2 linked regions of the Variovorax paradoxus genome follow. Each later gene encodes a partner of the first gene's protein in a complex. Links are inferred from orthologs where the notes say so. Each region holds a gene or a part of one and is shown in the gene's direction. Other genes may lie near its edges.

Region 1 (4,976 bases):
ACAAGGTGGCGCAGATCTGCGGCATCTCCAAGGACGACCTGCTTGCCGCGGCGCGCATGTTCGCAACCTCGCCCGCCACGCTGAGCCTGTATTGCCAGGGCCTGAACCAATCGTCGAGCGGCACCGCCAAGAATGCGGCGCTGATCAACCTGCACCTGGCCACCGGCCAGATCGGCAAGGCCGGTGCCGGCCCGTTCTCGCTCACCGGCCAGCCCAACGCCATGGGCGGGCGCGAAGTGGGCGGCCTGGCCAACCTGCTGAGCGCGCACCGCGACCTGGCCAACCCGGCGCATCGCGCGGAAGTGGCGGCGCTATGGAACCTGCCCTCCGTGCCCGAGAAGCCCGGCAAGACCGCGGTCGAGATGTTCCAGGCCGCGGCCGACGGCGAAATTCGCGCGCTGTGGATTGCCTGCACCAACCCTGCCCAGTCGATGCCCGACCAGGCCACGGTACGCCGCGCCCTCGAGCGCGCCGAGTTCGTGGTGGTGCAGGAAGCTTTTTCGACCACTTCGACCTGCGCGTTTGCCGACCTGCTGCTGCCCGCCACCACCTGGGGCGAGAAGGAAGGCACCGTGACCAACAGCGAGCGCCGCATCTCGCGTGTGCGCCCCGCGGTAACGGCCCCCGGCGAAGCGCGCCACGACTGGTCGATTGCCGTCGACTTTGCACGCCGGCTCGAACAGCGGCTCGGCCGCCCGGCCACGCTGTTCCCCTACGGTTGCGCCGAACAGGTGTGGAACGAGCATCGCGAATCCACGCGCGGGCGCGACCTCGACATCACCGGCCTGAGCTACGCCATGCTCGAAACCGCCGGGCCCCAGCAGTGGCCGCTGAAGGAAGGCGAGACCACCGGCCGCGCCCGCCTCTACGAAGACGGCGTCTTTCCCACGCCGGATGGCCGCGCACGCTTCGTCGATACCGTCTACAAGCCCGTGGCCGAGGCGCGCGAGGCGCGCTATCCGTTTTCGCTCAACACCGGCCGCTTGCGCGACCAGTGGCACGGCATGAGCCGCACCGGCACGGTCGGCCGCCTGTTCGGCCACGTGGCCGAACCGGTGGTGCAGATGAACGCGCAGGACATGGCGCGCCGCCTTCTGAAAGACGGCGACCTGGTGCACCTCACCTCCAAGCGCGGCTCCATCCTGCTGCCCGCGCGCGCCAGCGCCGAGATCGGCCTGAGCCAGGCTTTCGTCGCCATGCATTGGGGCGAGGAGTACCTGAGCGGCTGCTCGTCGACCGGCACGCCGCTGGCCGGCATCAATGCGCTGACCACGCCGGCTTACTGCCCCACGTCGAAGCAGCCGGAGCTCAAGCACACGCCGGTCAAGATCCTCAAGGCCGAGTTGCCGTGGTCGCTGCTCGCCATGGCCTGGCTGCCGCCCGACGTCGCCTTTGCCGCGCAGCAGGCGCTCAAGCCGCTGATGGCGATGTTTCCGTTTGCCACCTGCGTGCCGTTCTCGGGCAACACGCCTGGCGAAGAGCGCAGCGGCATCCTCTTTCGCGCGGCCGCGCACGACACGCCGGACGACAGCCTGGTCGACCGCATCGAAGGCGTGCTGGGCCTTGGCGCGAGCGATGCCCTGCGCTACGCCGACCGCCGCCGCGGCCAGCGCCGCGTGGCCCGGCTGGTGCGCCGCGCCGACGGCAACGCCGGGCTCGACGCGTTCCTGCTGGGCGGCGACACCAGCGCCGAGGCCTGGATCGGCACCTTGCTGCGCGAGGAAATTCCGGCCCAAACCTACGGCCGGCTGCTGCTGTCGCCGGGCGCCCGCGCGCCGGTGGCGGTGCAGTCCCGCGGGCAAACGGTCTGCACCTGCTTCAACGTGACCGACCTGGCCATCCAGGCCGAACTGGGCCGCTGCAGCGGCACGCCCGAGGAACGGCTGGCCTCGCTGCAGGGCTCGCTGAAGTGCGGCACCAACTGCGGCTCCTGCCTGCCCGAACTCAAGCGCATGGTACGGGCAACGCCGGCGGAGGTCATCGCGGAGGGTGCTTAGAGGGCGCATGGAGGGCATAAGCCGCCTTGCTTTCCGGCATAAGCATTGCGGGACAATCGGGGCACCCATGGGAATCAGCCAATACATCAAGGAAATCGGCCGCGGCGCGCGAGGCGCCAAGCCGCTCACGCGCGAACAGGCCACGGACCTGTTCGGCCAGGTGCTGGACGGCACCGTGACCGACCTCGAAATCGGCGGCTTCTGCCTGGCCATGCGCATCAAAGGCGAAACGCCCGAAGAGATGGCCGGTTTTCTCGATGCGACGCATGCGCGGCTCAACCACGTTCCGGCCGCCGACCGCCCCCTCATCGTGCTGCCGAGCTACAACGGCGCGCGCAAGCTGCCGGTGCTCACGCCGCTGCTCGCGCTGCTGCTCGCCCGCGAGGGACTGCCGGTGCTGGTGCACGGCAGCGCCACCGAAACATCGCGCGTGCTGGCATCGAACGTGCTGGAGGCATTGGACATCCCCATGCTCACGGCCGTCCGAAAAATTGCATGCGGCGAGGTCGGCTTTGCGCCGACCGAACTGCTCAACCCCGCGCTCAAACGGCTGCTCGACGTGCGCCGCGTGGTGGGCCTGCGCAACCCTGGCCACAGCGTGGTCAAGCTGATGCAGCCGACCACAGGGCCCTGCGTGGTCGTGGCAAGCTACACCCATCCGGAATACGCGCGCACCATGGCAGAAACGTTCGAGCTCATGGGCATGACCGCCCTGCTCTCGCGCGGTCTCGAAGGCGAAGTGGTCTCCGACCCGCGCCGCACCGCGCAGATCGACGGCTTTGTGCGCGGCGTGCGCAGCGAGTTGCAGGCCCAGGCCGCCGGCACGTCGAACGAGGTGCCGGGGCTGCCGAAAGAGATCGACGTCGCGACCACGGCCGACTACACGCGCCGCGTGTTGAATGGCGAGCTTCCCGTGCCGGAAGCCATTGCCACCCAGGTCAGGCACATCACCCAACTAGCAGCCCACGCATGAACGCACCCATCTCCCCATTCACCGCCGGAAGCTGCACGCTGGTGGGCGCCGGCCCGGGCGACCCGGAACTGCTGACGATCAAGGCGGTGAAGGCAATCCAGGCCGCCACCGTGCTGCTGGTGGACGACCTCGTGAGCGAGAGCATCCTGGCCTCGTATGCGCGGCCCGATGCGCGGATCGTGCACGTGGGCAAGCGCGGCGGCTGCAAGAGCACGCCGCAGGCGTTCATCGAACGGCTCATGATCACCGCGGCGCGCGACGGCGAAACTGTGGTCCGCCTCAAGGGCGGCGATCCGTTCATCTTCGGTCGCGGCGGCGAAGAGGTCGAGCACCTGCGCGAAGCCGGCATCGAGTGCACGGTGATCAACGGCATCACGGCCGGCCTTGCCGCAGTGACCTCGCTGGGCGTGCCGCTCACCCACCGGGACCACGCGCAGGGCGTGGTGTTCGTCACCGGCCACGCCAAGACCGGTGCCAGCGCGCATGAAGACGCCACCGACTGGCGTGCGCTGGCCGCCACCGCGCACAGCGCGCGGCTCACGCTCGTGATCTACATGGGCGTGGCGGGCGCGGGCCACATCGAACGCGAACTGCTTCAGGGGCTGCCCGGCGACACGCCAGTGGCGGTCATCCAGCACGCGAGCCTGCCGCAGCAGCGCCACGTCACGGCCACGCTCGACCGGCTGCAGGCCTGCATTGCCGAAGGCGGGATGGCGAGCCCGGCGGTCATCGTGGTGGGCGACGTGCTGCGCGGGCTGGCTGCTGCGGCGTTGCCGCTCGGCTCCGACGCCGGCCGGTTCGGCACCTGAGACAACGGAAGAGAAAGCTCGGAAGCCCGGGCTGTTCTCCAAGAAAGCTGCTGAGCCCGGCCTCTTGCATGGGCCCGCAAAGAGCGCTTTGGCACCCAGGTGGCATGGAGCGTGCTTAACGCCAGCATGCTCGTTTTTCGATCGCTTTTCGTGTGCGGCGCCAGCCAATGACCGCCGTCGCCACGCCTCCGCCCGCCGCCGTTGAAATCATTGCCCTGAGCAAGCGCTACGCCGCCGGCACACCACCTGCGGTCGACCAGATCGACCTGCGCATTGCGAGCGGCAGCTATTGCTGCCTGCTGGGCCCGTCAGGTTGCGGCAAGAGCACCACGCTGCGAATGATTGCGGGGCATGAATCGGTCACCAGCGGCGACATCCTGCTGGACAACCGCAACATCACCAACCTGCCAGCCGCCGCGCGCGGCACGGCGATGATGTTCCAGAGCTTTGCGCTGTTCCCGCACCTCTCGGCGGTGGACAACGTGGCCTTCAGCCTCAAGATGAAGGGCACAGGCAAGGCCGAGCGCCAAAAGCGTGCGCGCGACCTGCTGGAGCGGGTGGCGATGGGCCACCTGGCCGACCGCAAGCCCGGCGAACTCTCCGGCGGCCAGCAGCAGCGCGTGGCGCTGGCGCGCGCACTTATTACCGAGCCGCGCGTGCTGCTGCTCGACGAGCCGCTGTCGGCGCTCGACCCCTTCTTGCGCATCCAGATGCGCGCCGAGTTGCGGCGCTGGCAGAAGGAGCTGGGGCTGACTTTCGTTCATGTCACGCACTCGCAGGAAGAAGCGATGGCGCTGGCCGACACCATGGTGGTGATGAACCACGGCGTGATCGAGCAGGTCGGCTCGCCGCACCAGATCTACAACCACCCTGCGAACGAATTCGTGGCGCGCTTCATGGGTGGCCACAACGTATTCGAGACGCCCGCCGGCCCGATTGCGGTGCGCAACGACCACATGCGCATTGAGCGGGCCTCTGGCTCCGGCGGCATTGCCGCGGCCATCACCGATGTCGAATACCAGGGCACCTACGTGCTGCTCGGCCTTGCGCTGGACGCCGCGACGCCCCCGCGCAAGAACGTGTCGGTGCTGCTGGGCGAAGCCGCCTTTCTTGCAAGCCCCTACGCGCCGGGCGATGCGGTGCGTCTTGCATGGGCCGAGACCGATGCGCGCGCGCTCGCCGTAGCAGCGTAGTCCT
Region 2 (5,125 bases), 720 kb from region 1 along the record:
CTGAATGGCCGCGCGCACCAGTTCGGCCTGCTCGGCACTGCCGCGCCGCATGGCAAAGATCAGGGGCAGCGTCGTCTTGCCCTCGCGAAGATCGTCACCCACGTTTTTGCCTGTTTCGTGCGCATCACCGGCGTAGTCGAGCACGTCGTCGATCACCTGAAAGGCCGTGCCCAACGCTTGGCCGTAGGTGGCGCAGGCCTCCTCGACTTCCGGGGTGGCGCCGGCCAGAACGGCGGCAAGCCGCGTGCTGGCTTCGAAAAGCTTGGCGGTTTTCGAGCGGATCACGCGCAGGTAGGCGGCTTCGTCCAGCGACGCGTCATGCATGTTCATCAGCTGCAACACTTCGCCTTCGGCGATCACATTGGTCGCTTCGGCCAGAATTTGCATGATGCGCATGTTGTTTGCATCCAACATCATCTGGAAGGCGCGCGAGTACAGGAAGTCGCCAACCAGCACGCTGGCCGGATTTCCGAACGATTCGTTGGCCGTGGGGCGCCCGCGCCGCAAGGTCGATTCGTCGACAACATCGTCGTGCAGCAGCGTGGCGGTGTGGATGAACTCCACCACCGCCGCCAGGTTGAAGCGCTGTTCGCCGGTGTACCCGAGGGCCCCCGACATGAGCAGCAGAAGTGCCGGGCGCAGGCGCTTCCCGCCTGCGGAGATGATGTACTTCGAAACCTGGCTGACCAGGGGCACGCCTGTATCGAGGCGCCGCGCAATCACATGGTCGACTTCGACCATGTCGCCGGCGATCAAATCCAGCACAGTGGCGGTGGGGGAGGTATCGGCGGCGTGAACTGGCAAAGCGTTTGCGCGCGGCGCGTCTGAGTGCGGAAGGTAGCGGCGGCACGAGGCCGGAAGGCGCAGATTATAGGGACGAGCGGGAGGTCGTCCGGGGCCGGCTTGGGCGGAAACCATGTTAGCGCGTGCAAACCGTGCTAGAATCTTGGGCTCTGCGGAATTCGCCGTAGAGCTCATACTCCCAAGAGGTTCACATGTACGCGGTCATAAAAACCGGCGGCAAGCAGTATCGCGTTGCTTCCGGCGAAAAAATTAAAGTAGAACAGATTGCTGCGGATGTAGGCCAGGAAATCGTGATCGACCAAGTTCTCGCAGTCGGCAACGGCAGCGAAATCAAGGTTGGTACGCCCCTGGTGTCCGGCGCAACGGTGACAGTCACGGTACTGTCGCACGGCAAGCACGACAAGGTTGGCATCTTCAAGATGCGCCGTCGTAAGCACTATCAGAAACGTCAAGGCCATCGCCAGCAGTTCACCGAACTGCAAATCGGCGCGATCGCCGGCTAAGGAGCAGATTCCATGGCACAGAAAAAAGGCGGCGGCTCAACGCGAAATGGGCGCGATTCCAAGCCCAAGATGCTCGGTGTGAAGGCTTTCGGCGGCGAACTGATCAGCGCAGGCTCGATCATCGTGCGCCAGCGCGGCACCCAGTTCCACCCCGGCGTGAACGTCGGCGTGGGCAAGGACCACACGCTGTTCGCACTGGTCGACGGCCACGTGTCGTTCGGCGTCAAGGGCGCACTGAACAAGCACATGGTCAACGTGACCCCCGCGGCATAAGCCCAGGTCACTTCGATCAGCTCGAAGCCCCGCTTTGCCGGGGCTTCTTCATTTGTACACTGGATACCCCATGAAGTTCGTCGACGAAGCCTTCATCGACATCGCCGCAGGCGATGGCGGCAACGGCTGCGTGTCGTTCCGTCATGAAAAATACAAGGAATTCGGCGGCCCCAATGGCGGCGACGGTGGCCGTGGCGGCCATGTCTACGCGGTGGCCGATTCCAATCTCAACACCCTGGTCGACTTCCGCTATTCGCGCCGCCACGAAGCCAAGCGCGGCGAGCACGGCATGGGCTCCGACATGTTTGGGGCGGCCGGCGACGACATCGTGCTGAAGATGCCCGTCGGCACCATCATCAGCGATGCCGAGACCGGTGAAGTGCTCTACGAGCTGCTGAAGGAAGGTGAAGTCATCACCATTGCCAAAGGTGGCGACGGCGGCTTCGGCAACATGCGCTTCAAGAGCGCCATCAACCGCGCGCCCCGGCAGAAGACGCCCGGCTGGCCCGGCGAAAAGAAAAGCCTCAAGCTCGAGCTCAAGGTGCTTGCCGACGTCGGCCTGCTCGGCATGCCCAACGCGGGCAAGTCGACGCTGATCAGCGCCATCTCGAACGCACGCCCGCGCATTGCCGACTATCCCTTCACCACGCTGCATCCGAATCTCGGCGTGGTTCGCGTGGGTCCGGAGCAGAGCTTCGTGGTCGCGGATCTTCCCGGCCTGATCGAGGGCGCCTCGGAAGGTGCCGGCCTGGGCCATTTGTTCCTGCGCCACCTGCAGCGCACCCGCCTGCTGCTGCACGTGATCGATCTCGCGCCGTTCGACGAGTCCGTCGATCCGGTGGCACAGGCCAAGGCCATCGTCGGCGAGCTGAAGAAGTACGACACGGCGCTCTACGAGAAGCCGCGTTGGCTCGTGCTCAACAAGCTCGACATGGTGCCCGGCGACGAGCGCGCGGCGCGCATCAAGGACTTCGTCAAACGCATGCGCTTCAAAGGCCCGGTGTTCGAGATCTCCGCGCTCACGCGCGAGGGCTGCGAACATCTGGTGCAGGCGGTGTATCAGCACATCAAGGCGCAGCAGGTGGCCGAACAGGTTCCGGCCGAGGTCGATCCGCGCTTCGCCGAATTGCCGCCCGATCCAAACTGAGAGCCGCGCGGCCTCCTCGGGCATCCGATGCCCGCTTCGAGGCCGATGCGACGCCAGCTTTCCACACATAGCAGAACAAGCAGCTTTCAAGACCGACCGCCACAGCCTCAAATGACCTCGAATTCCGGATCCACTGCCTTGCGGGACGCCCGCCGAATCGTCGTCAAGGTGGGCTCGAGCCTTGTCACCAACGAGGGGCGCGGTCTGGACGAACGCGCCATCGGCGAATGGTGCCGCCAGCTTGCGGCGCTGGTTAGCGATGGACGAGAGGTCGTGATGGTGTCTAGCGGCGCAATTGCCGAAGGCATGAAGCGCCTTGGCTGGCGCACCCGGCCGCACGAAGTCCACGAGCTCCAGGCCGCGGCGGCCGTCGGGCAGATGGGCTTGGCCCAGATGTACGAAACCAAGCTGCGCGAAAACGAAATGGGCAGCGCGCAAGTGCTGCTGACCCATGCCGACCTGGCCGACCGCGAGCGCTACCTCAACGCGCGCTCCACCCTCGTCACGCTGCTGAGGCTCGGCGTGGTGCCGGTCATCAACGAGAACGATACCGTCGTCAACGACGAAATCAAGTTCGGCGACAACGACACGCTCGGCGCGCTCGTAGCCAACCTGGTCGAGGCCGATGCGCTGGTCATCCTCACCGACCAGAAAGGCCTCTTCACGGCTGATCCGCGCAAAGATCCGGACGCCAAGTTCGTGCACGAAGCGGCGGCAGGCGATCCGGCGCTCGAAGCCATGGCGGGCGGAGCGGGCTCCAGCCTCGGCCGCGGCGGCATGATCACCAAGATCCTGGCGGCCAAGCGCGCGGCCGGCTCCGGCGCTTCCACCGTGATTGCCTGGGGCCGCGAACCCGATGCCCTGCTGCGCCTCGCACGCGGCGAGGCCATCGGCACTTTGCTCGTCGCCCAGACGGCCAAGCACCAGGCCCGCAAGCGCTGGATGGCCGACCACCTGCAGCTGCGCGGCTCCGTGACCGTCGATGCCGGCGCCGCGGCCAAGGTGCGCGCCGAAGGCAAGAGCCTGCTGCCCATCGGCATGACGGGCGTCTCGGGCGAGTTTTCGCGCGGCGACGTGATCGCCGTGCGCGACACCGACGGCGTTGAGCTGGCCCGCGGCCTCGCCAACTACTCGAGCGTCGAGGCGCGCTTGCTGTGCCGCAAGCCGTCATCGGAATTCGAACGCTTGCTGGGCTATGTTGCGGAGCCAGAGATGGTGCACCGCGACAACATGGTGCTGATGCCGAGCTGATGAAAAACGGGGCCCAAGGCCCGGTTACTGTTTCACTGGACTTCGCGAACCGGATTGCGCAGGTTTCGCACCATGTCCCCGACCGAGTTGCGCGGCGCATTGCCGCGGCACAGCGCCTGGACCGACAGCGCCTTGGCGTAGCGCGAGTTCAGGTCGTCGATGCGCTTCCATTCGGGCGTCTTGGTTTCCTGCCAGGTCCCGTTGTTGTAGCGGGCATAGCTCTTCATTTCTCCGGTCGAACAGCGCACGCCTTCGTAAAAGGCGTTGGCGCCTCCGCCGTTGCGGTTCTGTGCCACCACCACGTAGCGCACGATGCCGTCCGGCGTGATCGCGATGGTGTTCGGATCGACGCCGAACTTCAGCGTCATGTAGGGAGGCATCTCGATCGGCAGCAGACGGCTCTCGCTGAATGCGGGCGGCGGCGGTGCCGTGGTTTCGGCCCACTCGGTGTCCGACTCGGTCCGCTTGGGCGGCGGCGGCATGCCGGACTGCGCCCAGTCGGGGTTGTCGGTGTCGTGCTTGCCCGATGCGCATCCGGCAAGCACGGCCACGCACAGGAGAAGCAGGGCGCGTTCAGCGTTGCGACGGAAGGAAAGGCGCTTTGTTGTCGGGAGAAGAAGGTTCATCGCTCACTGAAGGAATGTCGGGATGCGGGTCGAAACTGCCGCCGGGCGGCAGGTCCAGCCCCGCGGGCGCGCCGCCGTCTGGCGTGTGGCGCTCGAACTCGCGAGCGCGCACATTGCTGCGCAGAAAACGGTTGCGGAAATCCTGCCGCGGCAGGTAGCGAGCGAGCTCGGTCAGTGCCATCTCGTAGACGCCGCGTTTGAATTCGACGACCACATCGAGCGGCACCCAGTAATCGTGCCATCGCCAGGCGTCGAACTCGGGGTGGTCGGTCGCGCGCAGGTTCAAGTCCCAGTCGTGACCGATCAATTGCAGCAAATACCAGATTTGCTTCTGGCCCTTGTAGTGGCCCCGTGCGTCACGGCGAATGAACCGATCCGGCACCTCGTAGCGCAACCAGTCACGGGTACGGGCCACGATGCGCACGTGCTCCGGATGGAGCCCGACTTCCTCGTGCAGTTCCCGGAACATGGCTTGTTCGGGACTTTCCCCGCGGTCTATGCCGCCTTGCGGAAACTGCCAG

What was found. Proteins that work in one complex are often made in the same cells at the same time.
Region 2: the proteins of ybiB (region 1) and cgtA are in contact, whole or in part, in a crystal structure (PDB 8BFT), measured with the Escherichia coli proteins. The link is inferred for Variovorax paradoxus from one-to-one orthologs.

The regions. Positions count from the first base shown.
Region 1 is NZ_CP046622.1:3,879,570-3,884,545, forward strand. Bases 1,253-4,017 are described here. They hold ybiB (DNA-binding protein YbiB), read left to right. Parts: upstream 1,253-2,064; coding sequence 2,065-2,970; downstream 2,971-4,017. Other genes in these bases: GOQ09_RS18045 (nitrate reductase), read left to right, coding at 1,253-1,997; cobA (uroporphyrinogen-III C-methyltransferase), read left to right, coding at 2,967-3,779; GOQ09_RS18060 (ABC transporter ATP-binding protein), read left to right, coding at 3,947-4,017. In the rest of the region: more of GOQ09_RS18045, read left to right, coding at 1-1,252; more of GOQ09_RS18060, read left to right, coding at 4,018-4,972.
Region 2 is NZ_CP046622.1:4,597,100-4,602,224, reverse strand. What follows is about bases 775-3,688. They hold cgtA (Obg family GTPase CgtA), read left to right. Parts: upstream 775-1,650; coding sequence 1,651-2,727; downstream 2,728-3,688. Other genes in these bases: proB (glutamate 5-kinase), read left to right, coding at 2,839-3,688; rpmA (50S ribosomal protein L27), read left to right, coding at 1,320-1,580; rplU (50S ribosomal protein L21), read left to right, coding at 996-1,307; GOQ09_RS21505 (polyprenyl synthetase family protein), read right to left, coding at 775-804. In the rest of the region: more of GOQ09_RS21505, read right to left, coding at 1-774; more of proB, read left to right, coding at 3,689-3,978; GOQ09_RS21480 (CNP1-like family protein), read right to left, coding at 4,011-4,529; GOQ09_RS21475 (RNA pyrophosphohydrolase), read right to left, coding at 4,552-5,125. UniProt on the Escherichia coli protein: An essential GTPase which binds GTP, GDP and possibly (p)ppGpp with moderate affinity, with high nucleotide exchange rates and a fairly low GTP hydrolysis rate.